DNA from 3 places in the Pseudaminobacter sp. Soil_N_29 genome. Region 3 is predicted to be linked to each of the others. Evidence: predicted binding sites of a transcription regulator. Region 3 holds the regulator's gene; each other region holds the start of a gene.
What was found. The regulator PhoB, encoded in region 3, activates phosphate uptake and scavenging genes when phosphate is short. The targets are predictions, from matches to a motif close to TGTCATNNANCTGTCAT.
Positions count from the first base shown of each region.

Region 1 (9,551 bases), on a different contig from region 3:
AAGGCACGGTCCAGTCCGCGCATATAGGAATCGTTGCCGCTGCCGGAGACCGGCGAGGTGGCACTGAAGCTGCGCGACGCGCGCACCTCGCCGTTGCGATCGTTGAGTAGCCGCACGAACAGCTCGACATCCGCACTGCGGCTGCCGTCGACATACACTTCGAAGGCGCGCAGCTCGGCAATGACCTGATAGTCGATCGCCAGCCCCTCACCCGGCAATCCCACGCCGGCAAAGGCGCCCGAACGCTGGAAGGTCTCGGCCAGCCGCGCCTGAACGACGCGCGGCAGCCGGTCCGCCCACTGCGCACCCTTCAGATATTCGATGACGCCCGACTTGCGCTTGATGACGATGTTCTGACCGTCCAGCATCTTGAGTGCGGGCGGCTCGGCGATGAGTATCTGCATGCGCCGGCGCGCATGCTTCGCCTCGGCCGCCGGCGCCGACAGTTCGTAGGTGTCGAGTGGCTCGGGCTTGGCGCCCAGCAGGGCGCAACCCGACAGCGACAATGCGACAAAGGCAATGCCCGACATCAATTGAAGCGTTTTCACCGCAAATCCGTCCCCACGATCCCAGCTTTGCACGAAGCTGGCGGTCATTCCCTCACCCTAGAACGCCTTCTTCGAATGGGCGTCCGTCAATGTCAACGCCGCGCGCGTCCGTCATATTCGCGGACGGTTCCCTCTCCACCCGTAAGGATGCGCTGCGGGTTGCGTTCCAGATCCGTAATCGCCTGCTCTATCCGGTTTATCGCCCGGCGACCGTCGCGCACGAAAGATTCCACGTCACGCAAGCCCGGTCCCGTAAACTGCTGAAGGCCGCTCAAAATCGTGCCCAGGCGCGCGTTGAGCGTGTCGGCAACCTGCCGGAAGGCCTTCAGCGTGTCGCGGGCCTCGGCCATCATGCCCTCCGTCTGGCCGGAACCCAGCAGCTTGTCCACCTTGGCCAATATGCCATCCACCCGCACCGAAGCGGCGTTGAGGCGGTGGGCCAGCTCGGTCGCGTCGCCGATCATGCGATCGATATCGCCGGAGCGGCCCCTGAACTTCTCGGTGACTTTCGCGACGTCGCTTGCCGCGCTCTTGGCGTCGCGGCTCGCAGACTCGATGTTGCCGAGCGTGGTGCGCACCGTCTCCGGATTGACGCTATCCAGAATGCCGTCGACCTTGTTCAGGGTATTGGTGCTCCGTTCGGCAAAGGTGTTGATGGAGCCGACGGCTTTCTGAGCCCCTGCAATGATCCGGTCGAATTCCTTCGTGTTCTCGCTCAGATCGCGGGTGACCTTCTGGACATTGGTGACGATCTGCGAAACCTTGTCCTTGTCCACCGCCTTGAGCAGATCCTCCGCCGCCTTCAGGGTGCTATCCAGCCTCCCCGAGACGCCCACCAGTTCCTCGGAGAGCTTGCTGACGCTCGAAAGGAATCTGTCCACGCCCTCGGCATTGCGGCCAAGAGCGTTGGAGAACTTTTCGACATTGGAAACCGTGTGGGTGAGCGGCACGCGAACGTCGCTCACAAAGCCTTCCAGCTGGCTGAGCAGAGTATCGGCGCGCTTGAATATGTCCTGCGCCGTCTGCAGCAAATTGGTCACGGCAGAGGGGCTGGCAGTAATCTCCGCGACCTTGCCCTGCGACTCGGCCTCCTCGAACAGATTTACCTCGTGCGGATTGCCGCCCTTGAGCTCGATGTTCGCCTGGCCCGTAAGGCCGGTGAGACCGATATCGGCCTGAGTGGACTTGGTGATCGGGGTCAGGCGATCGATTTCGGTGTCGGCGATCGCCACGCTCGGGTTCTCGACATCGATGAAGACGCGCCGTACATCGCCAACCTTCACGCCGTTGAAAAGCACGGCGCTGCCGCGCCCCAGGCCTGATGCCGACCCCGGAATACGCACGCGCAACATCGCGGTCTCGCCCCTCTCGCCGATCGCCGCGGTCCAATAGACGAAGGCAAAGGCGGAGAGGATCGCAAGGAGCGTGAAAATTCCGACGATTACGTAGTTGGCTCTGGTTTCCATTCGCGACTTTTATTCTATCTCCTGGCCGACAGATCGATGTGCCGCGCGCGCTTGCCGCGGAAGTAAGACTTCACCCACGGCTCCTCGCTGGCAAGCATGTTTTCGATCGTGCCTTCGATGAGCACTCTTTTCTTGCCGAGAACGGCAATTCGGTCACACACGGTGAACAGACTATCGAGATCGTGTGTCACCATGTAGACGGTCAAACCCAGCGTGTCCCGTAGCTTGGACACGAGTTCGTCGAAGTCGGCCGCGCCGATGGGGTCCAGGCCCGAGGTCGGCTCGTCGAGAAACACGAGGTCAGGGTCAAGCGCCAAGGCGCGGGCCAGCGCCGCACGCTTGATCATGCCGCCCGACAGTTCCGACGGGAACTTTTCTGCCGCATCGCGTGGAAGCCCCACCAGTTCCACCTTCAGGAGCGCCAGCTCGTCCATCAGCTTCTTCGGCAGGTCCAGATATTCACGCATCGGAACCTGGACATTTTCCCGCACGGTCAGCGAGGAAAACAGCGCGCCATGCTGGAAAAGCACGCCGAGGCGCATGTCCAGCCTCATCCGCTCCATGTCGGTGGCCTCGTCGACATCCACCCCGAAGAGCCTGATCGTGCCGGCGCGCTTCTTGGTCAGGCCGAGAACGGTGCGCAGGAGAACCGATTTGCCACTGCCGGACGCGCCGACAAAACCGAGGATCTCGCCACGACGTATGTCCAGCGAAAGGTTCTCGAGCACGATGTTGTCGCCGAAACCGACAGTGACGCCGTGTGCCTCCAGAACGATCTCGCCGTCCGGGCGGCCGTATCCATTCACCTGGTCCGTAGTCGTTTCGATGACCATCGCCGCTCGCCTCAGAAGTTGATCGAAGCGAAGAAGATGGCAAATGCGCCATCCATGATGATGACGATGAAGATCGCCTTCACCACCGAGGCAGTCACGTGGCGCCCGAGCGACTCGGCACTGCCGCCGACCTTCAGCCCCTCCACGGAGGCAAGAATGCCGATGACCATGGCCATGAAAGGCGCCTTGATCAGCCCGGAAAAGATCGTGCTGAGGCTTATGCCGACCCGCAACCGGTCGAGAAATGCCGTTGGCGTGATGTTCGAATAGAAGTACGAGATCACGATAGCGCCGCCGAGTGCGGCGAAGTTGGCGATGACGGCCAGGCATGGCAGCGCGATAACCAGCGCAACAAGGCGCGGAAAGACCAGCACTCCGACGGGATTGAGCCCGATGACCTTGAGCGCATCGACCTCCTCGCGCATCTTCATCGAGCCGATCTCGGCGGTGATGGCGCTGCCGGAACGGCCTGCCAGCATGATCGCCGTCATTAGCACGCCGAGTTCGCGCAGGATCAGGATACCGACCAGGTCGACTACGAAGATGTCGGCGCCGAAATAGCGAAGCTGGTAGGCGCCCTGCTGGGCCACGATGCCGCCCACGATCGCCGACATCAGCACCACGACCGGCACTGCGCCCACGCCCATGCGGTCGATCTGGTGAAAGATCGCAGCCAGATTGACGGCATGGCCGCGGCCAAGCTTCAACTGCGCCCCGCGAATGGTGGAGCCCAGGATGTTCATGGAGGCGAGGAAGTCGTCTCGGATCGTGTAGACCGTGCGCCCGATCGCCTCCAGCGAGGCTATGACGAGACCGGGCGGCTTGGGCCGTTCCACCTCCCCGCCCCGCCGCGATGCATCGCGCACCGCGCCGAGAAGGATGCCGGCCTCTTCGCTCGCGCCAGTAAGCCTGACCTCGGCATTGCGCGCCTCCCGCGCAGCGATCAGCCTTTCAAGCAGCCAGGCGCCGGCAGTGTCGATCTTTTCGACCCCTGCAAGGTCGAGTACCACGGGCTCGCTGTCCCTGCGTGTTTCGAGGCGGCGCATCTCAGCATCGACCAGCGCGACCGTTCGCGTCGTCCAGGTGCCCGACAAGACATAGGCGCGCACGCCGTCATGCTCCGCCTCGCCGATGAAGGGCGGCTGCTCTTTTGCGGTTTTCGCTTCGTCGGCAGCATTGATAGTCATGACAGCCTGTCATATCCCGTCATCGAGGCTCTGTCACTTTTTCAGCTTTGCCGGTCCAAGAATTTGGAGAAAAAACATGCCGCGTGTCCTTTCGGCCAATGCCGAGTGCTTTCCGATCGCCGGCACCTTTACCATCTCGCGCGGCTCGAAGACCGAGGCCGAGGTGATCGTCTGCGAAATCGCTGAGGGGCCGGCCGTCGGCCGTGGCGAATGCGTGCCCTACAAGCGCTATGGCGAGACGATGGAAAGCGTGCGCGAAGCAATCGAAGCGATGGCGCCCCGGATAGCGGCGGGCATGGACCGCAACGCCCTCGTGAAGTCGATGGCATCGGGCGCAGCCCGCAACGCCATTGATTGCGCGCTGTGGGATCTGGAAGCGAAGCTTTCGGGAATACCCGTGTGGCAGACCATTTCCGGCGCGCAGCCGCAACCGCTTGAAACGGCTTACACCCTGTCGCTCTCAAGCCCTGAAGCCATGGCCGCCCAAGCCGCCGAAAATGCCTGGCGCCCGCTGCTGAAGGTCAAGATCGGCAGCGACAATGATATCGCGCGCATCGAGGCGGTGCGGAAGGCTGCGCCCGACAGCCGCATCATCCTCGACGCCAATGAAGGCTGGAACGACGAAAACATCCGGCAGAACCTGGCACTGGCGGCCGATCTCGGCATCGCGTTGATCGAGCAGCCGCTTCCGGCGGGCAAGGACGGGATCCTGCGCGACATTCCGCACCCCGTGCCGATCTGCGCCGACGAGAGCGGACACGGCGTGGAAGATCTCGAGTCGCTGATCGGTCTCTACGACGCCATCAACATCAAGCTGGACAAGACCGGTGGGCTGACAGAGGCCTTGCAATTGCGCGACCGCGCACGCGAACTCGGCTTCTCCGTCATGGTCGGCTGCATGGTCGGCACGTCGCTGGCAATGGCGCCAGCCGTGCTGCTGGCGCAGGGTGCCGATTTCGTCGACCTGGACGGGCCGCTGCTGCTCGCGCGCGACCGCGAGCCGGGTCTGGTCTACGAAGGCTCTCTGGTGTCACCGCCCCAGGCGGCCCTTTGGGGCTGAGCGCGCCGCCAGGCCGATGAAAGCGATGCCCAGCGCCGCCACCGCCACCATCACATAAAAGCCGCCGACACCGAGCTGTTCGTAGAGCACGCCGGAAAACAGCGTGACCGTTGCCATGGAGAAGCCGCTGGCGAAGAAAGCAATGCCTTGCGCCGCGCCCATGCGTTCTTCAACCACCGTCTCGGCAATCATCTTTTGCACCCCGATCAAGATCAGGCCGGTGGAGAAGGAATGCAGCGTCTGCGACGCGAAGAAACCTGCAACGCCCGCACCCATTGGCCAGATCAGCGGAAACGAGGCCCAACGCAGCATTGCCGCCACGCCGGCCATCACCAGCAGGACGACGGGTCGCATATGGCCGAAGACCCTCGTGAAAACCATGAACATGGCAACTTCGGCCACCACACCCCAGGCCCATAGCAGGCCGACCAGCGTTTCGCTGATGCCGATCGACTTCCAGTAGATGGACACGAAGCCATAGAGAAAGCCGTGGCTGGATACGATGATGCCCGCTCCGATGACGAAGAACAGGAAATAGGCATTGAGGAGCTTCGGCGCCGCGTCCTGGAGCTCAGCCGCCGAAAGCGGCGAAGCACGCCGCGGGCGCCCGAGTCGCGGAGCAAAGCACACGACGACCAATATCGCGGCAAGACCGCCGGTGATCATCGCGGGAACCGCGTCCGCTCCATAGACTGAAAGCACGGCGCCGCCGGCGAGGTTGGCGGCCAGGAAAGCGATGGAGCCCCAGATCCGCATCCCGGCATAGTTCGAACCGAAGCGCCGAACGCCCGAGAGCGCGAGCGAATCGGCCAATGGCGTGTGCGGGGTCCAGAACACGGCCAGAACCAGGGACACCAGCAGAACGGTCAGATAGTCGGGCTCCAGAAAGTAGCCCGACGACAACATCAGCGCGGCAGCTACCGTCAGAATCAGGACATTGGCCCGGTCGTTCGCCTTGTCTGCCAGGCTCGTGATGAATGGCGTGGTCACGACGCGCAGGAACATCGGTGCCGACAATATGATCGCGATGTGGCCGGCATCGAATCCCTTGGTTTCCAGCCACAGCGGAAAATACGGAAGGTGCACGCCCACCGGTACGAAGACCATCAGGTAGATGAGCGATATCCGCAGTTCGAAATAGCGCGGCTTCACGAACTGGGCCGCAGCGAGCGTTTGCGACGACGACATGGAGGGGGCGATCCAGAAAGCGCGACTCATGCGAAATGGGATCGGTCACGCTGCCGCCCCATAGCATGGGGACGCCACCGGGCAAACAACGCCGCCGATTTCGGGCCGTGCGGCGCGGTGGGAGCGGCGTCAGGCTGCCTTGCCGATGGCCTCTTCCATCTCGGCCGGCACGCGGAGCGGCTTGCGGCGTGCTGGCCGGGCGATCGCGTGCGGCCAGTGGACGATCTCCATCGACCCGTCGAAATGCTCGACCACCGCAGTGCAGCTCTCCACCCAGTCGCCGGTGTTGACATAGCGCACGTCGCCGAAATCCTCGATCGCGGCGTGGTGAATATGCCCGCAGATCACGCCATCGACATCCGAACGTCGAGCCTCATCGGCCAAGACGTCCTGGAACGAGCCAATGAAATTGACCGCCTTCTTGACCTTCACCTTTGCCCAGGAAGAGAACGACCAATAGGGCATGCCGAGCCACTGACGCAGCCGCGTCACCATCCGATTGACCATGATGGCCATGTCGTAGGCCTTGTCGCCCAGATAGGCGAGCCAGCGCGCATTGTGCACGACCATGTCGAACTGGTCGCCGTGGATGACCAGATAGCTCTTGCCGTCGGCGGCTTTGTGAATAGCCCGGTCGGCAACGACGATGCCGCCGAAATGAACACCCTGGAACATCCGCAGGAATTCGTCGTGATTGCCCGCGATATAGATGATCTGCGTGCCCTTGCGCGCCTGGCGCAGCAGCTTCTGCACGACATCATTGTGGCTTTGCGGCCAATGCCAGGACCGCCGCAGCCGCCAGCCATCGACAATGTCGCCAACAAGGTAGATCGTCTCCGCTTCGTGATGACGCAGGAAGTCGATCAGAAACACCGCCTTGGCCGCTTTGGAGCCGAGATGGACATCGGAAATGAACAGGGTGCGGAATTTGCGTGGCGCTTCGCCGGGCATGAGCTTCTGTTCCGTTGCTGTCGCGCAAGCCTATGAAGCCCCCATGCAACAGGCGTATGACGGTTGCGGTTTTTGCCACGCAAGCTAGGTTCGCAACCCTGCAGAGGAGAAGCAAATCATGGATCTCGGCATTCGAGGAAAGACGGCCATCGTCTGTGCGTCGAGCCGCGGGCTGGGCCGCGGTTGCGCAACGGCGCTGGCCGAGGCGGGCTGCAACCTCGTCGTCAACGGTCGCGACCCGACGGCACTTGCGGCAACCGCACGCGAGCTTCGGGACCGGTTCGGCGTCGACGTCATCGAGATTACGGGCAATGTCGCGGACCCTGCCGTCCAGAAGGATCTGCTCGCCGCCGCGCCTGCGCCGGACATCCTGGTCAACAACAATGGCGGACCGCCGCCGCGTCCGCTGCGCGAACTCGACCGCCAGAAGATTCTCGAAGGCGTCACCAACAACATGGTCACGCCGATCGAACTCGTGCAGGCAGTGATTGACGGCATGGCGGAGCGCGGCTTCGGGCGCATCGTCAACATCACGTCGCTGTCCGTCTATGTCCCGATACCGGGACTCGACCTGTCGTCGGGCGCACGCGCCGGTCTCACCTCGTTCCTGGCAGGTGTGGCGCGCACGGTGGCCAGCCGGAATGTCACCATCAACAACCTGCTGCCGGGCAAGCTCGACACCGATCGCCTGCGCACCACGCATGGAACGGGCGTGGAGGAAACACCGGAAGCCGCGCGCGAGCGCAAGCTGCGGCTGAGCGCCGACATTCCGGCCAAGCGCCTCGGCACGCCGGAAGAATTCGGCCAGATATGCGCCTTCCTATGCTCGGTACATGCCGGCTATATTACCGGGCAGAACATTCCGGTGGATGGCGGCCTGTATGTCAGCGCGTTTTGACGCGACGACACACATCTGACTCAATTGGCGAAATAGTGGTTCCAAGCAATTGGAATCACTGGAATTATCGACCTCGTGCCTTTCCGACCACTCACCGGTGTCTGAAGGGCGGGGATCGCACAGGGCAACAGGCGGTCGAATGCGACCGTACGCGGGGTAAGCGGCGGAAATGAACACGGAAACAGACAACACCAAACGCTCCGACCTCGATGAGGCGGCGCTGTTCTTCCACAAATATCCGGTAGCGGGAAAGCTGGAGATCCAGGCCACCAAGCCGCTTGGCAACCAGCGCGACCTGGCGCTCGCCTATTCGCCCGGCGTGGCAGCCCCCTGCCTTGCAATCCGCGACGAACCGGCCACGGCGGCCGACTATACGGCGCGCGCGAACCTTGTGGGCGTGATTTCCAACGGCACTGCTGTTCTCGGCCTCGGCAATATCGGCCCTCTGGCCTCCAAGCCGGTGATGGAGGGCAAGGCCGTCCTGTTCAAGAAATTCGCAGGCATCGACGTCTTCGACATCGAGATCGACGCGCCGGAAATCGAGCGCATGGTGGAGACCATCTCGGCGCTGGAACCCACCTTCGGCGGTATCAACCTTGAAGACATCAAGGCGCCCGAATGCTTCGAGGTGGAAGAGCGCCTCAAGGAGCGGATGCGCATTCCGGTCTTCCACGACGACCAGCACGGAACCGCCATCATCGTCGCAGCAGCTGTCCTCAACGGGCTGGAACTCGCCGGCAAGAAGATCGAGGACGTCAAGATCGTCACCTCCGGCGCGGGCGCTGCAGCTCTTGCCTGCCTCAACCTGCTGGTCTCGCTCGGCGCGAAGATCGAGAACATCTGGGTCACCGACCGCTACGGCGTAGCCTACAAGGGGCGCGTCGAAGAGATGGACCGCTGGAAGGCCCCCTACGTCAAGGATACCAACGCGCGCACGCTGGACGACGTCATTGGCGGCACCGACGTTTTCCTTGGGCTGTCGGCCGCCGGCGTGCTGCGCCCTGAACTGCTGCAGCACATGGCGGAAAAGCCGCTGATCCTCGCTCTGGCCAACCCGACCCCCGAGATCATGCCCGAGGTGGCACGTGCGGCACGGCCCGACGCAATGATCTGCACCGGCCGTTCCGACTTCCCGAACCAGGTCAACAACGTCCTCTGCTTCCCCTACATCTTCCGCGGCGCGCTGGATTGCGGCGCGAGCGCGATCAACGAAGAGATGAAGCTGGCGGCCGTGCGTGCCATTGCGGGGCTTGCCCGCGAGGAGCCTTCCGACGTCGCGGCCCGCGCCTATTCCGGCGAGACGCCGACCTTCGGCCCTGACTTCCTGATCCCCTCGCCCTTTGATCCGCGTCTCATCCTGCGGATCGCTCCGGCGGTGGCAAAGGCTGCCTGCGACAGCGGCGTGGCCACGCGTCCCATC
Region 1 is NZ_JBDGLC010000002.1:337,528-347,078, forward strand. Features, by position in the region: gene AC3A4H_RS07565 (ABC-type transport auxiliary lipoprotein family protein) at 1-596, opposite strand, end outside; gene AC3A4H_RS07570 (MlaD family protein) at 641-2,014, opposite strand; gene AC3A4H_RS07575 (ABC transporter ATP-binding protein) at 2,029-2,847, opposite strand; gene AC3A4H_RS07580 (ABC transporter permease) at 2,859-4,034, opposite strand; gene dgcA (N-acetyl-D-Glu racemase DgcA) at 4,111-5,094, shown strand; gene AC3A4H_RS07590 (MFS transporter) at 5,065-6,282, opposite strand; gene AC3A4H_RS07595 (UDP-2,3-diacylglucosamine diphosphatase) at 6,412-7,233, opposite strand; gene AC3A4H_RS07600 (SDR family oxidoreductase) at 7,352-8,131, shown strand; gene AC3A4H_RS07605 (NADP-dependent malic enzyme) at 8,301-9,551, shown strand, end outside.
Region 1: AC3A4H_RS07595 (UDP-2,3-diacylglucosamine diphosphatase) is a predicted target of PhoB. The motif match lies at 7,279-7,295, and genes of this name have one in related genera.

Region 2 (9,551 bases), on a different contig from region 3:
CCGTTCGGCGATGGGAAGGGGGCCATCGAGTCAATTGGCCAGTAGCGGGCGACAATCGTTTCCCCCGCGTCCCGCTCGACGGAAATTGAATCGGGCTTGCCTCTGGACCAGGCAATTTCATCTCTTGAAAGCCCGGTCGCTGGTTTTTACTCTGTCGCTTGAAAGAAAAGGAATTTTTCCATGCATCGTTCGGTGATCGACGTAATCGGCAACACGCCTTTGATCAGGCTCAATCGGGCTTCGGAGGAAACCGGTTGCGAAATCCTCGGCAAGGCCGAGTTCATGAATCCGGGGCAGTCGGTCAAGGATCGCGCCGGCCTGTTCATCATTCGCGACGCCGAGGAAAAAGGTTTGCTGAAGCCGGGCGGCGTTATCGTCGAGGGCACGGCCGGCAACACCGGCATCGGCCTAACCGTGGTCGCCAAGGCGCTCGGCTACCGCACGGTCATCGTCATTCCCGACACGCAGAGCCAGGAAAAGAAAGACGCGCTGCGCCTGCTCGGCGCGGAACTGATCGAGGTTCCGGCCGTGCCCTACAAGAACCCGAACAATTATGTGAAGGTTTCGGGCAGGCTTGCTGAGCAACTGGCCAAGAGCGATCCCAACGGCGCGATCTGGGCAAACCAGTTCGACAATATCGCCAATCGCGACGGCCACATCCACACCACGGCGCAGGAAATCTGGAAGCAGACCGAAGGCAAGGTCGACGGCTTCGTCTCGGCCGTGGGCACCGGCGGCACGCTTGCCGGTGTCGCCGCGGGCTTGAGAGAAAAGAACCGCAACGTGAAGATCGCGCTCGCCGACCCGCTGGGCGCGGCGCTCTACAGCTATTACACCACGGGCGCGTTGAAGTCCGAGGGCAGCTCCATCACCGAGGGCATCGGGCAGGGGCGCATCACCGCCAACCTGGAAGGTTTTACCCCCGACTTCTCCTATCAGATCCCCGACGCCGAAGCGCTGCCGATCATTTTTGACCTGGTGCAGGAGGAGGGGCTGTGCCTCGGCGGCTCCACTGGCATCAACATCGCGGGCGCCGTCCGGCTGGCGCGCGATCTCGGTCCCGGCCACACCATCGTGACGGTGCTGTGCGACTATGGCACGCGCTACCAGTCGAAGCTGTTCAACCCCGACTTCCTGCGCACCAAGGATCTGCCTATCCCCGAATGGATGGATCGCCAGACTGAAATCCCGGTGCCTTTCGAGGCGGTGGCGTAATGGCGCACGACACCTACGCAGTCTTCCGCGACGATGCCTATCTCGCGGAAGCCGAAGCCCAGGTCGTGGCCGTGAACGACCGCGGCGGCATCATTCTCGACCGCACGATCTTCTACGCCACCTCCGGCGGCCAGCCGGGCGACACCGGCTTGATGACCCGCGCCGATGGCAGCCGCATCGCCATTGCGGCCACCATCACGGGCGAAACCAAGAACGAGATCATCCACGTTCCCGCGGCGGGACAGCCGCTGCCCGAACCGGGTGAGAAGCTGGCGCTCTCAATCGACTGGCCTCGGCGGCATCTCTTGATGCGCATGCACACGGCCTGCCATCTGCTCACGGTCGTGTGCCCGTTTCCGATCACCGGCGCTTCGGTGGCGGAGGACGATTCCCGCGTCGATTTCGACATTCCGGATGCAGGCTTCACCAAGGAAGACGTGACGGCCCGGCTGATGGAACTGATCGCCGCCGACCATCCGGTGTTCACAAGGCTTATTTCGGATGACGAGCTTGCCACCAATCCGGGCCTCGTGAAGTCCAAGAATGTCAGGCCGCCGACCGGAAACGGCCAGATCAGGCTGGTCTGCATCGGCGAGGACGGCTTGGTCGACAGCCAGCCCTGTGGCGGCACGCATGTGCGCAGCACCGGCGAGATCGGCGAAATCCATATTGGAAAAATTGAGAAGAAGGGCCGCGAGAACCGTCGCTTCCGAATCCGCTTCGGACCGCCGCCTGCCCAGTGAAGGTGACGGGGCGGTTCGCCCAGGCACGTAAGGTTACATGGCGTCTCGGGGGTAGGCGGCGCTCTTGCAACCGAAATTGATTCAACGCGATGCCAATATGTTGCATCATGCCGGCGAGAGGAGTCGCCGGCCGGTTCAACCTCATGTTGCGCTGGATCAAGGCGCTTCATGAAACGCCGTTATAGCTTGGCGCCAAAATGGGAAACACGGCCGCATGCCTGTCCGGCGCCCATCGCGGCCACCGAGGGAGTGAGAAATGTCCGAGACCAGTCCGTTCGTCGTCGATGCCGATTGGCTCCAATCCCGCCTCGGCACGCCGGGACTGTCGATCGTCGATGCTTCCTGGTACCTGCCAGCCCAGAAGCGTGACGCGCGGGCCGAATACGATGCGGCGCATATCCCCGGCGCCGTCTTTTTCGACCTTGACCTCGTGGTCGATGCGGAATCCAGCCTTCCCCACATGCTTCCGCGCCCGGGGATATTTGCCCAGCACGCCAGTTCCATGGGCATCTCCGCTGACGACACGATCGTGGTCTATGATGGCCCGGGCTTCTTTTCCGCTCCGCGGGTCTGGTGGATGTTTCGCGTGATGGGGGTTTATCAGGTCTTCGTGCTGGACGGCGGCTTCGACCGCTGGAAGGAGGCGGGGCGGCCGGTGACGACGGAGCCGACCAAGATCGCTTCGGGTTTCTTCCATGCCAATTTCGACGCCAGCCGCGTCGCTTCGCTGGCCGACATGCGCCGCATCGTCGAAACGGGAGAGAGCCAGATCGCCGACGCGCGCTCGCACGCCCGGTTCACGGCAGCTGAACCGGAGCCCAGGCCCGGCCTGCGCTCCGGCCACATGCCGGGCGCGAAGAACGTGCCCTATTCGTCACTGTCCGAGAATGGCGAGTTCCTTCCGCTGGAGCGCCTTGTAGAGGTGCTGGAGGACGCCGGATTGGACCTGACCAGGCCGGTGGTTACTTCCTGCGGATCCGGCGTTACGGCAGCGGTAATCACGCTGGCGCTCGAAAGCCTCCGCCACCGCGATCACAAGCTCTATGACGGCTCCTGGGCCGAGTGGGGCGGGCAAGCAGACACGCCGGTGGTGACCGGCGAGGACTGAGCATGACCGAACATGAGAATTCAACAACCGTGCCCGTCACGGTGACTTTCCTCGAAATGGCGGCGCCTTTGGCCCACTACCCGCCGCTGCCGCTCAACAAGCAGATCGCGCTTTTGCGGGCACGCAACATCCCGCTGCATTTCTATCGCTATCTGATGGACCGCGTGGGCCGCAAATGGCACTGGGTGAACGCCCTGCGCCTGACGGACGAGGAACTCGCCGCCAGCCTCCACCGCGAAGACCGCGATATACGCGTACTCTACCTTGAAGGGGCGCCAGCCGGTTTCTTCGACATCAAGCCGCATCTGCCCCACGAGGTCGAGCTTGCCTATTTCGGCATGATGGATCACGCCATAGGCCAGGGGCTGGGACGGTGGTTCCTCGGCGCTGCCATCGAGACCGCCTGGTCGTACAAGCCCCAGCGCGTAACTGTCCAGACCTGCACCATGGATCATCCCGCAGCGCTTCCGCTCTATCAGAAGCTGGGCTTTGCGCCTGTGGGCCAGAAGCACGAACTGGTGCGCACCATGACCTTGGCCGAGCGATCGGACAGCGTCATGCGGCCCTGAGCATCCACTCACAGCCGTTAACCTCTCTTGCACGAAGCTGAAGGCGCCGTTCATCGGTCCTTCAGCATCGCCGGGTCATGTTCGCGCCATCAATTCGGCCCCAGGCCATCCATGCAGGAGACACACATGATCAATCGCCGTCATTTCGCAGCAGCCATGGTCGCGCTGCTTGTCTTTCCGACCGTCGCGCCGGCCCAGAACATGATGCCTTCTGCCTCGCAGATCGAACGCCGTCTGGAGGAGGGGCCGACGCGCAAGCTGCGCCGCGACCAGCGCGTCACCGTGCGCGAGTTCAAACGCCGGCCGGAACTGCGCCGCATGGCACCATCGATCGACATCCAGGCGATCAACTTCGAGTTCGGCTCGGCAGAGGTGCCACATTCGCAATACGGCAAGGTCGAGCAGATCGCCAACGCGCTCGAGCGCATCATTCGCCGCCGGCCGCACACGCGCATCCTGATCGAGGGGCATACCGACGCCGTCGGCTCCTTCGAAGCCAACCAGATCCTGTCCGAGCGCCGGGCGGAATCGATGAAGCGGGTGCTGGTGCGCGAGTTCCGCATCCCGTCCCACGTGCTGGAGACGGTTGGCTACGGCGAGGAATTTCTGCTGGTGCCGACGCAGAACGAGAACTGGCAGAACCGCCGCGTGACGCTGCGCCGCATCGACGATTTCCTGCGCTAGAAGCCCGCTTTCTCGACCTCCCACAACAAGGCCCGCCGACGGTTTTTCGTTGGCGGGCTTTTTCTTTTGCCCCCGCTGAAAAGCTTGTTTTTTCAGAGAATAAGCAGTGACACGCGTCCGTGAAATCGCGCAAACGGCAGTCGCGGTGTTGTGATTGGGAAGTGTGCCGAAAAATACATATCTCCTGAGCGTGGAAGAAATGAACCTTGGATAAGAAGTTTTTCTGACCAGCTCAGCATGACGCAAAAGACGGTTCAACCCGGTCGCCAAGTTTCGCTGGCTTCCAGGCGTTTCTCCGCGGCTGTGTTTCAGAATGGAAGCAGCCATCGATATTGATAAGGAGAAGGCAGATGAATAAGTTTCTATTCGCTTTTGCAGCAGTTCTTCTTGGTTCCGGCGCCGCCCTGGCCGATTCCGCACCGGCCACGGTAATCGTTCATCCGAGCCATGTTGTTCGCGAGACCTACGCGCAGGCCCTGTCCACGGGAGATACCGCGCCTACGGTGAAAGTGGTGAAGCAGTCGCGCATCAATTATGCCAGCGCAGCGGCCATGCAGGCTCTGGGCCACGCCCCCGTGTTCAATCCTCACGGCGGAGATGCGGCGCCTCCAGCCCGTTGAGCCGGTCACCCGCACTGCGATCCTTGAGCGGATGTGAGTTTCGAGGGCGACGGAGTTGGTCCGCCGCCCTCTCGCTTTCCAGAGGTTCTGCGCAGTTGCGGCTTGCATGAAGCGGGCCGAAATGGTCACGCGGCCAGCACTGCTTTCGGCTCGGCCGCTTCATAGCCGAGCGCTTCCGCCACGGCGCGATTGGTTATCCTGCCCTTGTGAACGTTCAGCCCGTTTCGCAGGTGCGGCTCGTCCACCAGCGCCTTCAGCCCCTTGTCGGCCAGTTGCAGGCCGAAGTGCAATGTTGCGTTGTTCAGCGCATGTGCCGACGTCACCGGCACCGCGCCCGGCATGTTGGCCACGCAGTAGTGGATGACGCCATCGACCTCATAGGTCGGATTGGCGTGCGTGGTCGCGTGCGAGGTCTCGAAGCAGCCGCCCTGGTCGATCGCCACATCCACCAGCACCGCTCCCTTCTTCATGCCCGACAGCATTTCGCGCGAAACCAGCTTCGGTGCGGCAGCGCCTGGAATCAGCACCGCGCCGATCACCACGTCGGCCGAGAAGCATTCCTCTTCCAGCGCTTCGACGGTGGAGTAGCGGGTATGGACCCGTCCGGCAAAAATGTCGTCGAGCTGGCGCAGGCGCGGAATGAAGCGGTCGAGCACGACGACCTCGGCGCCGAGGCCGACGGCCATCTTGGCGGCGTTCAAGCCGACCACGCCGCCCCCGATGATCACGACCTTGCCCGGCAGAACACCGGGCACCCCGCCCAGCAGCACGCCGCGCCCGCCGTTCGGCTTTTGCAGCGCGGTGGCTGCCGCCTGGATGGCCAGCCTGCCCGCCACTTCCGACATCGGCGCCAGCAGAGGCAGGCCGCCCCGCTCATCGGTCACCGTCTCATAGGCAATCGCGGTGACGTCGGACGCCAGCAGGCCCTTGGCCTGCTCGGGATCGGGTGCGAGATGGAGAAAGGTGTACAAGATCTGCCCGGCGTGCAGTTGCACCCATTCGCTCGGCTGCGGCTCCTTCACCTTGACGATCATGTCTGCGCGGGCAAACACCTCCTCGGCGGTTCTCGCGATGGCTGCTCCGGCAGCGCGGTAGGCATTGTCGTCTGCGCCGATGCCGGCACCGGCACCTGTCTCGACAAGGATTTCATGGCCATGGGCGGCGTATTCGCGCACCGCGCCCGGGGTCAGTCCTACACGGAATTCGTTGTTCTTGATTTCCCTGGGGCATCCAACGCGCATGTGGGTCCTCCACTGTTGTCCCTTTACGTAGGGTAAGGTGATGAAATCACAGATTCGCTCGCGCATCCTTGCGAATTTTGTTGCGTGGCGCTGATGGCGCGGATAATTCTTGCGTGAAATAGATAGTTATTCGAAGGAATGCCGAAAAGTGTCACTCGATCGCATCGATATTGCCATATTGGACGCTCTGCAGCGCGATGGGCGCATTCCCAATGCTGCCCTGGCCGAGAAAGTCGGGCTGTCGCAGTCGGCCTGTTCGCGCCGGCTCGACAACCTTGAAAAGAGCGGCGTGATCCGGGGGTACCATGCGCGGCTTTCCAATGCGGCGCTCGGGCACCAGATGACGGCGATCGTGCACATTTCGCTTTCGGGGCAGTTCGAAAAGACGCTGTCGGACTTTGAAGCCGCGATCAAACGCTGCCCCAACGTGCTCTCCTGCCACCTCATGTCGGGCGAATACGACTACATCCTGCGCATCGCCGCCAAGGATCTGGCGGACTACGAACGCATCCACAAGGAATGGCTGACCGCCATGCCGCACGTGACGAAGATCAACTCGTCCTTCGCGCTGCGCGAGATCATCGACCGCACCGCCCTTGGCATGAAGCCCGAACTGGCCTGAGGGCCGTTTCCTTCCATGACGCCGCCATTGTGGTGAGCGTCTTCGTTTTGCGAGGGTGCCAGGTCGGGCTGGTTGGTCCGGCTTTCGCGCATCCGAAATTGCCATGCCTGTGCTGCAGTCAGCGGCCTGTCATTGCCCCGTCATCCTCACCTGCTGGACTCGCCAGGAATTCGGCGCGAAACTCCGGGTTTCGACGTCGATTTTTTTTGAGCCTTTTCACAGGAGAGAAAACGCATGTCGCAAGTGCTTCCCTCGATTTCGCGCCGGTCGTTTCTAGCAGGCTCCGCCGCTGCCGGCGCCCTGGTGATGTTGCATCCCTTTTCGGCGCGCGCACAGGCCAACCAGGCCCATCTCAGGATCATGGAGACCACCGATATCCATGTGAACGTGCTGCCCTACGACTACTACGCCGACAAGCCGAACGACACGATGGGGCTTTCCCGCACCGCTTCGCTGATCGATGCCGTGCGCAAGGAAGCCACCAACACCATGCTGGTCGACAATGGCGACCTTCTGCAGGGCAGCCCCATGGGCGACTACATCGCTTATGAGAAGGGGTTGAAGGAAGGCGACGTCCACCCAATCATGAAGGGCATGAACCTGCTCGGTTACGAGTGTTCGACGCTCGGAAACCACGAGTTCAACTACGGCCTGTCCTTCCTCGACAAGGTGCTGGCCGGCGCCAACTTCCCATTCGTTTGCGCCAACCTGATCCGCGGCACGGAGCTCGCCTCCAACCCTCGCGACGACAAGCTCTATCTCAAGCCCTACGTGATCCTCGACCGGAAGATCAAGGACGGCGCCGGCGAGGAGGATCCGATCCGCATCGGCGTCATCGGCTTCGTTCCGCCGCAGATCATGATCTGGGACGCCAAGAACCTTTCGGGCAACGTCATGACCCGCGACATCGTTCAGGCAGCCAAGGCCTGGGTGCCGCAGATGAAGGAGGAGGGCGCCGACGTCGTGGTCGCGCTTTCGCACTCCGGCATCGATGTGAAGCAAAGCGACATGATGGAAAACGCCTCCTTCTTCCTGGCCGGCGTGGAAGGCATCGATGCGATCTTCACCGGCCACCAGCACCTGGTCTTCCCCGGAAGGAAGGATTTTCAGGGCCTCGAGGGGGTGGATGCCGAAAAGGGCACGCTGATGGGCAAGCCTGCCGTGATGGGCGGCTTTTGGGGCTCGCATATGGGGCTGGTCGATCTGTTGCTCGAACGCGACGGCAGCAAGTGGCGCGTGGTGTCGGCAACCTCGGAGGCGCGGCCGATCTACGAGCGCGTCGACAACAAGAACAAGGCCCTCGTTGAGGACGACAACCGCATCGCCGACGCTCTCAAGGAAGACCACGAGGCAACGCTGGCCTATGTCCGCCGGCCGGTCGGCAAGACCACGGCGCCGCTCTATTCCTATTTTGCACTGGTTGCCGACGATCCGTCGGTGCAGATCGTGAGCCAGGCGCAGATCTGGTACATCAAGGACCTGCTCAAGGAAACGAAGTGGAAGGACCTGCCGGTGCTTTCTGCGGCGGCGCCTTTCAAGGCGGGCGGCCGCGGCGGTGCCGACTACTACACCGACGTGCCGGCCGGCGACGTGGCGATCAAGAACGTGGCCGATCTCTACCTCTATCCCAACACCGTGCGGGCAGTGGAAATCACCGGAGCGCAGGTCAAGGAGTGGCTTGAGATGTCGGCTGGCATCTTCAACCAGATCGAACCCGGCAAGACCGGCCAGGAGCTCATCAACAAGGACTTTCCGTCCTACAATTTCGACGTCATCGACGGGGTGACCTACAAGATCGATCTGTCGCAGCCGCCGAAATATGACCCGAAGGGCAAGGTGACCAATGCGGGGTCGAGCCGCATCCTCGAGCTCATGTTCGACGGCAAACCCATTGATCCCCAGGCGAAATTCGTGGTTGCCACGAACAATTACCGCGCCGGCGGCGGCGGCAATTTCCCGGACATCAACGAAACCAAGATCATCGTCGAGGCGCCTGACACCAACCGCGACGTCATCGTGCGCTACATCGTGGAGCAGAAGACCATCAATCCTTCCGCCGACAGCAACTGGTCGTTCGCGCCGATGCCAGGCACAGCCGTGATTTTCGAGACCGGGCCAAAGGCGAAGGAGTTCCTCGACCAGGTACAGAGCGTGAAGATCGAAGCCGCAGGCGAGGGCGCCGACGGCTTTGCGAAATATCGCATCATGCTCTAACCGTTTTCGCCTGGGCAAAGCAGACATAGCAAAGGGGCGGCAGGATGACCTGCCGCCCCTTCTGCAACCTGCGCTAGGCGGGGACTAGCGCTCGAGGATGACATCCTGCGGATTGACGATGACCGAGGAAGGTGCGGCATCGCCGCCGCGCATATTGGGTGTGCTGGTTGCAAAGCCGCCAAAACCTGCGCGGCCCGTGATGTCGAGGCTGGTGGGCGGGTTGACGACAACGGACGAAGGTGCCGCGTCGCCGCCGCGCATGTTGGGTGTGGTAGTTGCGAACCCGCCAAACCCGGCACGGCCTGTTATGTCAATGTTCGTCGGTGGATGGAACAACACCACAGGCGGGGCCGCGTCGCCGCCGCGCGGATTGAAGAACTGGGCTGAAGCCATGGAAGCACTTGCGGCTACAATGCCCAGGGCGATGGGGATAATGATTTTTTTCATTTTTGTTCTCCGTTTTTCTTTGCCCATCAAGTAATGGGCCAAGAATTTCGAAGATAAGTTGAGGGGGGCTTATTCCTATCTTCGCTCA
Region 2 is NZ_JBDGLC010000004.1:178,325-187,875, forward strand. Features, by position in the region: gene AC3A4H_RS11550 (cysteine synthase A) at 181-1,215, shown strand; gene AC3A4H_RS11555 (alanyl-tRNA editing protein) at 1,215-1,958, shown strand; gene sseA (3-mercaptopyruvate sulfurtransferase) at 2,215-3,066, shown strand; gene AC3A4H_RS11565 (GNAT family N-acetyltransferase) at 3,069-3,635, shown strand; gene AC3A4H_RS11570 (OmpA family protein) at 3,762-4,319, shown strand; gene AC3A4H_RS11575 (hypothetical protein) at 4,670-4,939, shown strand; gene ald (alanine dehydrogenase) at 5,065-6,180, opposite strand; gene AC3A4H_RS11585 (Lrp/AsnC family transcriptional regulator) at 6,329-6,802, shown strand; gene AC3A4H_RS11590 (bifunctional 2',3'-cyclic-nucleotide 2'-phosphodiesterase/3'-nucleotidase) at 7,037-9,016, shown strand; gene AC3A4H_RS11595 (hypothetical protein) at 9,101-9,463, opposite strand.
Region 2: AC3A4H_RS11590 (bifunctional 2',3'-cyclic-nucleotide 2'-phosphodiesterase/3'-nucleotidase) is a predicted target of PhoB. The motif match lies at 6,930-6,946, and genes of this name have one in related genera.

Region 3 (9,551 bases):
ACTGCATCGTGCTCGACTACCAGATGCCGGGCATGACCGGCGCCGACATGGCGCGCATCGTTCGCCAGACGCCGGAACTTGCCCGCACGCCCATCGTGATGCTGACCTCGGTCGACCAGTCGCTGGCCAACGCCAGCTACCGCGACCTTGCCATCGACGCGCAGCTGGTCAAGCCGTCGCGTTCCTCCACCTTGCTGGAGGCGCTGGTGACTTCCATCCAGCGCCGGCGCGCCGGCGGCGCGCCCGGCCTACCGGGGCCGGTTGCGGCGGGGCCGGTGGTCACCACCGAGCCGGCAAAGCTTTCCAACAGCCTGCGTCAGCGCAACCGCGGGGCGGGGGCCGCCGACCACCGCGTCGACATTCTGGTCGCCGAGGACAACGAAGTGAACCAGCTTGTCTTCACCCAGATACTCGACGAGACCGAGCTTGCCTTCGAGATCGTGGGCAATGGCCGCAAGGCGGTGGCCGCCTTCAAGGAAATGAACCCGCGCATGATCCTGATGGACGTTTCGATGCCGGAGATGAACGGGCTGGAGGCGACGGCGGCGATCCGCGAGTTGGAGGCGGCGTCCGGAAACCGGGTACCGATCATCGGCGTGACCGCCCACGCCCTGAAGGGCGACCGCGAGCGCTGCCTGGAAGCCGGCATGGACGACTATCTCGCCAAGCCGATCAGCCCCAAGGCGCTGCTGGCGAAGGTGGAGCGCTGGGGCGGCGATGATGCCGCCGAACGCTGCGCAGCCGGATCGGCGGGATGACGTTTCGCGCGCCGGCAACGCGCGGTTTTTCAGGAGACGCAAGCGGGTCGAAAAGCCGCCGGCTAAGGCGGCCAGGGGACGGCTTTTCAACTTAATCGGGCTGACACGAAACTGTCATGTGACTGTTACAAACTGTCGGTAAGGCCACTGGCGACGCGAAAAAAGCGTTGCAAGTCAATTCCGACAGGAGTCAGGGTTCATGACCAGATACTTCCTTACGGCTTCCGCCGCCGCGCTCGCGATTGCCGCGTCGGCCGGCACTGCCGCCGCCCGCGACCAGATCCAGATCGCCGGCTCGTCCACCGTTCTGCCCTACGCCAAGATCGTGGCCGAGAACTTTGGCGAGACCTTCACCAACTTCAAGACCCCCGTGGTCGAGTCGGGCGGTTCGGGCGCCGGCATCAAGGAATTCTGCAAGGGCGTGGGCGAGAACACCATCGACATCGCCAACTCCTCGCGCAAGATCAAGGAAGACGAAGTGAAGTCCTGCGTCGAGGCTGGCGTCAAGGAAATCCAGGAAGTCAAGATCGGCTATGACGGCATCGTGTTTGCCACCGACATCAACGGTCCGGACTGGGCGCTGACGCCTTCCGACGTTTACACGGCCCTGGCTGCCCAGATCGTCGTTGACGGCAAGCTGGTGGACAACCCGAACACCAAGTGGAACCAGGTCAACCCGAACCTGCCCGACTGGGATATCGCCGCCTACATTCCGGGCGAGAAGCACGGCACCCGCGAAGTGTTCGAGGAGAAGCTGCTGTCGATCGGCTGCAAGGCCACCGGCGCGCTTGAGGCCATCAAGGCCGCCGGCCAGGACGACAAGGCTGCCGGCAAGACCTGCGTGGCCGTGCGCAAGGACGGAAAGGCTGTCGACATCGATGGCGACTACACCGAGACGCTGGCCCGCATCGCCTCCAACAAGACCGGCGTGGGCGTGTTCGGCCTGTCCTTCTACGAGAACAACGCCGACAAGCTGAAGGTCGCCACCGTGGACGGCGTGACGCCGTCGACCGAGACCATCGCCAAGGGCGAGTATCCGGTGTCGCGTCCGCTGTACTTCTATGTCAAGAAGGCGCATCTCGGCGTCGTGCCCGGCCTGAAGGAATATGTCGACTTCTTCCTCGACGACCAGATGGTCGGCCCGGACAGCCCGCTGGCCGAGTATGGCCTGGTCGCCGCCCCTGAAGCCGAGCGCAAGGAACAGCGCGAGGCTTTCGATGCCGGCAAGACCATGTAAATAGAACACCGATGCCCCGGGGCGCGCCAGACTACCGCGCCCCGGGGCAGCCTGTCCGCCCGGAGTAGCCCATGTCGTTGATGTTCGTCTTTGCGCTCGTGCTGGTCGTCGGCGCCGCCGCCTTCCTTGTCGGGCGCCAGCGCGCCATTGCGCAGGACGACGGCACGGCCAAGCCGCACTCCCGCGCACACTACCACGGCTGGTGGGCAGCCCTGCTTGCCACGCTTCCGGCGCTGCTTCTGATCGTCGTCTGGGGCGTCGGCTCCAACCTCTACGTCGAAGCCCGGATCAAGTGGCATCTGCCCGAGCAGACGGCCGAGAGCACCATTGCCAGCCGCACGCTTGCCGCCGGCCTGACCAAGAGCCTGGCCAACGGCCTGCGCCGGCTCGACGCGCCGATGGCGACCAATCCCCCGGCCAGCTTTGCCGAATTGCAGCCGCTGCTGGCCGCGCGTGGCGTGGCGCTGGCGCCCGACACGCAAGACTACATGATCCCGATTGCGGTGGACGCCAACCGCACCCAGGACATGCTGCGCATGGTCGGCGCGGTGGCGATCCTTGCGCTATCGGTGGCCGGTGCGGCCTTCGGCCTCTCGCAGATCCGCCTGCGCGCGCGGGCGCGCAACAATGTCGAGACGGTGGTGCTGTGGGGCCTGCTGGCCGCTTCCACCATCGCGATCCTGACCACCATCGGCATCGTTCTGTCGATGCTGTTCCAGACCATCCACTTCTTCGAGCGCGTGCCGCTTTCCAATTTCTTCTTCGGCACCGTGTGGGACCCGCGCTTCGCGGCCGCGGGCTCGGGAGGGGCGGAAGGCCAGTTCGGCCTGATCCCGCTCCTGGCCGGCACGCTCTACATCGCGTTCGTGGCCATGCTGGTGGCCGTGCCGGTCGGGCTGATGTCGGCCGTCTACATGGCCGAATACGCCTCGCCCAGGCTGCGCGCCACGGTCAAGCCGGCGCTGGAGCTGCTGGCGGGCATCCCGACCATCGTCTACGGTATCTTCGCGCTGGTGACGCTCGGGCCCTTCCTGCGCGACCTGAGTGCGGCACTTGCTGGCGGCACCAGTTTCATCCAGGCCCAGAGCATCCTGACCGCCGGCCTGGTGATGGGCGTGATGCTCATCCCGGTCGTTTCCTCGCTCTCCGACGACATCATCACCGCGGTTCCCCGCGCCCTGCGCGACGGCTCGCTGGGGCTCGGCGCGACGCGCTCGGAAACCATCAAGCGGGTTATTTTGCCGGCCGCACTTCCGGGCATCGTGGGTGCCATCCTGCTCACTGCCTCGCGCGCCATCGGCGAGACCATGATCGTGGTGCTGGCCGCCGGCGTGGCCGCCAACCTGACGCTCAACCCGTTCGAGGCGATGACCACCATCACCGTGAAGATCGTCAACCAGCTCACCGGCGACCTTGAGTTCAACTCGCCGCAGACGCTGGTGGCCTTTGTGCTCGGCATCACGCTGTTTGCCCTGACGCTGGTGATGAACATCTTCGCGCTCTACATCGTGCGCAAGTACCGGGAACAGTACGAATGACCGACATTCCCTTGAACGGCATTACCAGCGGCACCGTTGCGCGCCCGCGCCGCGACATCGGCCTGAAGCGCCGCTACGCCGCCGAGCGTCGTTTCCGCATCTATGGGATGCTGGCGATTTCCATCGGCCTGGTGTTCCTGGCGGTGATGCTGACCTCCGTGGTCTCCAAGGGCTACACCGCCTTCTGGCAGACGACGGTGACGCTGCCGATCACCTTCAACGAGAAGGTCATCGACCCCGAAGGCAAGCGCGCGACCGACCCGAACGTGCTCATCACGGCCAACTATCCCAAGCTGGCCGAAAGCGCGCTTGTGGCGAAGCTGGGCATCGACCCGCACGACAAGGCTGCCATTCGCAAGCTCAAGGGTTTCCTTTCGGACGGCGTGCGGGCGCAGTTGCGCGCGGTGGTTATGGACGACCCGTCGGTCATCGGCACGACGCGCAATGTCGACATCCTCGTTGCCGCCAACATCGATTCCGCCTTCAAGGGCCAGATCGACCTTTCGGTGGACGAAAGCCGGCGCAAGGTTTCCGACCAGCAGGTGGCATGGATGAATCAGCTTGCCGCCGACGGTTCGCTGGCCGAGCATTTCAACAAGGGCCTGTTCACCTTCGGCGCCTCCAGCCGGCCGGAAACCTCGGGCATGGGCGTGGCGATCATCGGCTCGTTCTACATGATGGTGATCGTGCTGTTGCTGGCGCTGCCCATCGGCGTGGCGGCCTCGATCTATCTCGAGGAATTCGCCAAGAAGAGCCGCCTGACCGACCTGATCGAGGTCAACATCAACAACCTGGCCGCGGTGCCGTCGATCGTCTTCGGCCTGCTCGGCCTGTCGGTGTTCATCAACTTCCTCGGCCTGCCGCGTTCGGCCGCCCTGGTCGGCGGCCTGGTGCTGACGCTGATGACGCTGCCAACCATCATCATCGCGACCCGTGCCGCCCTCGCCGCCGTGCCGCCCTCGATCCGCTCGGCCGCCCTTGGCCTCGGCGCCTCCAAGATGCAGATGGTGTTCCAGCACATATTGCCGCTGGCAACCCCGGGCATCCTCACCGGCACCATCATCGGCCTGGCGCGCGCGCTGGGCGAGACGGCGCCGCTGCTGCTGATCGGTATGGTCGCCTTCGTGGCCGACTATCCGGCGACGCCGCTGGAACCGGCGACCGCATTGCCGGTGCAGATCTACATGTGGGCCAACGAGGCCGAGCGCGCCTTCGTGGAGCGCATGTCGGGCGCCATCATCATCCTGCTCGTGTTCCTGATGGCCATGAACATCACGGCCATCGTGCTGCGACGGCGTTTCGAGCGGCGCTGGTAGGCGAAGGATGCTTTAGTATGAACATCATGACGGAAGTGGCACTCGAGAACGCGGTGAACGACAAGATGAACGGTACGCCCAAGGAAATCATCAAGATGCGCGGCCGCAAGGTGTGCGTGTTCTATGGCGACAAGCAGGCGTTGTTCGACGTCGACCTCGACGTGCGCGAAAACCAGGTGACGGCGCTGATCGGGCCTTCGGGCTGCGGCAAGTCGACCTTCCTGCGCTGCCTCAATCGCATGAACGATACCATCGACAGCGCCCGCGTGACCGGCCAGATCACGCTGGACGAACAGGACATCTACGACAAGAGCATCGACGTGGTGGAGCTGCGCGCCCGCGTGGGCATGGTGTTCCAGAAGCCGAACCCGTTTCCGAAGTCGATTTACGAGAACGTTGCCTATGGCCCGCGCATCCACGGCCTCGCCCGCAAGAAGGCCGACCTGGATGCCATCGTCGAGACCAGCCTGAAGAAGGCCGGCCTGTTCAACGAGGTGAAGGACCGTCTCAACGAGCCGGGCACCGGGCTTTCCGGCGGCCAGCAGCAGCGCCTGTGCATCGCCCGCGCCATTGCCGTTTCGCCCGAGGTGATCCTGATGGACGAGCCGTGCTCGGCGCTCGATCCGATCGCCACCGCGCGCGTGGAGGAACTGATCGACGAGCTGCGCCAGAACTACACCATCGTCATCGTCACCCACTCCATGCAGCAGGCGGCGCGCGTATCGCAGCGCACGGCCATGTTCCATCTGGGCCAGCTGGTCGAGGAGGGCGACACCGACAAGATGTTCACCAACCCCGACGACAAGCGCACGCAGGACTACATTACCGGCCGGTTTGGCTGACCCGCGGTTGATCCGCACGCCGGACAAAGGATTGCATAGACATGATCATGGGCAAACACACCGTCACGTCCTTTGACGAGGAACTGGGGCACATCGACCGGCTGCTGCGGGACATGGGCGATCTGGCCGGCGCCATGGTCTGTGGCGCCATCCGGGCGCTGGTCAATTCCGACAATGCGCTTGCCCAGCGGGTGATTTCCGACGACGCGGTGATGGACGCGCGCCAGCGCGAGCTGGACGACCGCGCCATCACGCTGATCGCCAAGCGGCAGCCCATGGCGCAGGACCTGCGCGCCGTGGTGGGCGCGATCCGCATGGCCGGCGACCTGGAGCGCATCGGCGACCTTGCCAAGAACATCGCCAAGCGCGTCGGCGCCGTGGGCGAGAGCGCCACGCCCCGCAGCCTCGCCCATTCCATCGAGACGATGTCGGACATGGTACTGGAGCAGATCAACGGCGTGGTCGACAGATATGTGACGCGCCAGCCCGAAGGCCTGAAGGCGCTGCGCGCGGCGGACGAGAACATCGACGTGAAGTACACCTCAGTGTTCCGCGAGCTGCTGACCTACATGATGGAGGATCCGCGCAACATCACCGCCTGCACGCATCTTCTGTTCTGCGCCAAGAACCTGGAACGCATCGGCGACCATGTCACCAACATCGCCGAGAACGCCTACTATGTGATGACCGGCCAGCAGCTGCCGCCCAACCGGCCGAAGTTCGACGAGACCTCGCTTTCGGCGCCGGAATCGACGACCTGAGCGGGAGACCGGAAAAGTGATGATCGCCCCAAAAATCATGGTGGTGGAGGACGAGGAGCCGCTGGGCGTCCTGCTCCGCTACAATCTGGAATCGGAAGGCTACCAGGTCGAGGTCGTGCCGCGCGGCGACGAGGCGGAAATCCGCTTGCAGGAGAACGTGCCCGACCTTCTGGTGCTGGACTGGATGCTTCCGGCGGTCTCCGGCATCGAACTGTGCCGCCGCCTGAGGATGCGCCCCGAGACCGAGCGCCTGCCCATCATCATGCTGACGGCGCGCGGCGAGGAGAGCGACCGCGTGCGGGGCCTTTCCACCGGCGCCGACGACTATCTGGTCAAGCCGTTCTCGACGCCGGAGTTCATGGCGCGGGTGAAGGCGCTGCTGCGCCGTGCCAAGCCCGAGGTTCTGTCCAGCGTGCTGAAGGTGGGCGACATCATGCTCGACCGCGAGGCGCACCGCGTCTATCGCGGCAAGAGCGAGATCAAGCTCGGGCCCACGGAATTCCGCCTGCTGGAATTCATGATGCGCCACCCCGGCCGCGTCTTCTCGCGCGGGCAGCTGCTCGACAATGTCTGGGGCGAGACGATCTATATCGACGAGCGCACGGTGGACGTGCATGTGGGCCGGCTGCGCAAGGCGATCAATCCCGGCAACCTGCCGGACGTGATCCGCACCATCCGAGGCTCGGGCTACGCCATCCGGGAGGATTGAGCCCGGCTGGCCGCGGCTCAGGCCGCCCCCGCGGCGCTTATCAGGGCAGGGCCGGGCGCGAAGATCTCCCGGTCGACGAAGGTGAGGGCGTTCATTGTGCAGCCTTCGCGGATCAGCGGCCGTTCGTTCGGCAAGGTGTCGAAGGAGATCGCCTTGTTGTGCTGGCCGCCCGCGGTCTTGTCGATAGCTGAGCGCAGCGCCGGCTCGATGAGGTCGAAGGCGGTCGCGCCGATGCCGACCAGCGCGACGGGCGCGGGGTCGATCAGCGCAAACAGGCTGCCGAGGCCGAAGCCGATGGCTTCGCCGGCGATGCGGAAGGCTTCGCGCTCCGGTCCATCGGCTGCCCGCGCCCTGTCGGCCATGGCGCGTATCTCCTCGTCCGAAATGTCGGCCAGCGGCGCCTGGTCCTCGCTTTCCCCGCGCGCATTGCGCCAGATGGCGTAGTTGCCGGCATAGGCTTCCACGCAGCCGCGACGGCCGCAGCGGCACAGCGCGCCATCGGGCCGGTGGATCATGTGGCCGAACTCGCAGCCCGACGATTGCGTGCCGGTGAAGAGTTCCCCCTTCAACACCATTCCCATGCCGATGCCGTGCGAGAGCAGGATGGCGATGAAGTCGTTGCGGTAGCGCTCTGGCTTTCGCCAGCGCAGCGCCACCGCGATCATGTTGCAGTCGTTCTCCACGGTGGCGGGGATGCCGGTGGCGGCTTCGAGCCGGTCGGCGAATTCGAGATCCGCGTGCGGGGTGATGGGCGACCACAGCATCATGCGCGATCCGGCATCGGTGATGCCCTGCACGGCCATGCCGATGCGCAGCACGCGATGGCCGGCGGCCCGGCGGGCCTCGACCTGCCGGCGCACCATGGCGACGCAGTCGCCGAGCAGCGCTTCGCGCCCGGTGGCCAGCGTCTCCAGCCGGCGCTCTTCCGATGCGACCACCTGCCCGGCGTAATCGACCACGGCGACCGACAGGAAATTGAGCGACAGCACCACGGTGATGACTTCGGCGGCTTCCGGGGCGAGGCCGAGCGCTACCTGCGGGCGGCCGCGCTTCGAGCTTGCGGCTTCAGCCGCCTTTTCGGCGAGGATGCCTTCGGCGATGAGGTCGGCGGAAATGGCCGAGATGGTGGAATGGCTGAGGCCCGTGGTCCCCGCGATCTCGGTGCGGGACGGCTGGCCCGCGCGCCGCACGGCCGCGATGACCATGGCGCGGTTGCGCTTGCGCAGATCGTCGTGACGGATCGCCACCGGCATTTCGGCATTTCCTCCCGGAGCCTTGTTGCGCTGCGCAGATTCCAGTTCGCGTGCGCCGCGTCAACCTTCGGCGGGATGTTGACAGAACTTCAGGGTTACGACACTATTTTTTCGAGGTTCGAAATAATAGCCTCGACAAGGGCCCCAGGCCATCGTCATCGCGCCCTGGAGGGGGCGCAGGGAGGAAATCATGAAGATGTTTGCAACCGCCTTGCTGGCGGGTGTCGCGCTGTCGGTGTCGCTGGCAGGCGTGGCGCAGGCGAAGGACAAGATCATCGGCGTTTCCTGGTCGAACTTCCAGGAGGAGCGCTGGAAGACCGACGAAGCGGCGATCAAGGCCGCCCTCGAAGCTTCGGGCGACAAATACATTTCCGCCGACGCCCAGTCCTCGGCGGCCAAGCAGCTGACCGACGTGGAAAGCCTGATCTCGCAGGGCGCCAACGCGTTGATCATCCTGGCGCAGGACGCCAGCGCCATCGGGCCGGCGGTCGAGAAGGCCGTGGCCGAGGGCATTCCGGTGGTGGGCTACGACCGCCTGATCGAGAACAAGGATGCCTTCTACCTGACCTTCGACAACAAGGAAGTCGGCCGCCTGCAGGCCAAGGCCGTCTATGCCGTGAAGCCCGAAGGCAACTACGTCTTCATCAAGGGCAACGGCGCCGACCCGAACGCCGACTTCCTCTTCGCCGGCCAGATGGAAGTGCTGAAGGAGGCCATCGACGCCGGCAAGATCAAGAATGTCGGCGAGGCCTATACCGACGGCTGGCTGCCGGCCAACGCCCAGAAGAACATGGAGCAGTTTCTGACCGCCAACGACAACAAGGTTGACGCGGTGGTGGCCTCCAACGATGGCACCGCCGGTGGCGCGGTGGCGGCGCTCGAGGCACAGGGCCTGGCCGGCTCGGTGCCGGTTTCGGGCCAGGACGGCGACCATGCCGCGCTCAACCGCATCGCGCTCGGCACGCAGACCGTGTCGGTGTGGAAGGATTCGCGTGAGCTGGGCAAGGCCGCGGCCGAGATCGCGGCGCAGCTCGCCGACGGCAAGAAGATGGATGAGATCCCGAACGCGACCAAGTGGTCGGATGGCCCCAACAAGGTCGAGATGACCTCGGTCTTCCTCAAGCCGATGCCGATCAC
Region 3 is NZ_JBDGLC010000009.1:194,693-204,243, reverse strand. Features, by position in the region: gene AC3A4H_RS20165 (PAS domain-containing hybrid sensor histidine kinase/response regulator) at 1-758, shown strand, start outside; gene AC3A4H_RS20160 (PstS family phosphate ABC transporter substrate-binding protein) at 958-1,995, shown strand; gene pstC (phosphate ABC transporter permease subunit PstC) at 2,067-3,533, shown strand; gene pstA (phosphate ABC transporter permease PstA) at 3,530-4,849, shown strand; gene pstB (phosphate ABC transporter ATP-binding protein PstB) at 4,867-5,691, shown strand; gene phoU (phosphate signaling complex protein PhoU) at 5,739-6,452, shown strand; gene phoB (phosphate regulon transcriptional regulator PhoB) at 6,472-7,161, shown strand; gene AC3A4H_RS20130 (ROK family protein) at 7,179-8,414, opposite strand; gene xylF (D-xylose ABC transporter substrate-binding protein) at 8,605-9,551, shown strand, end outside.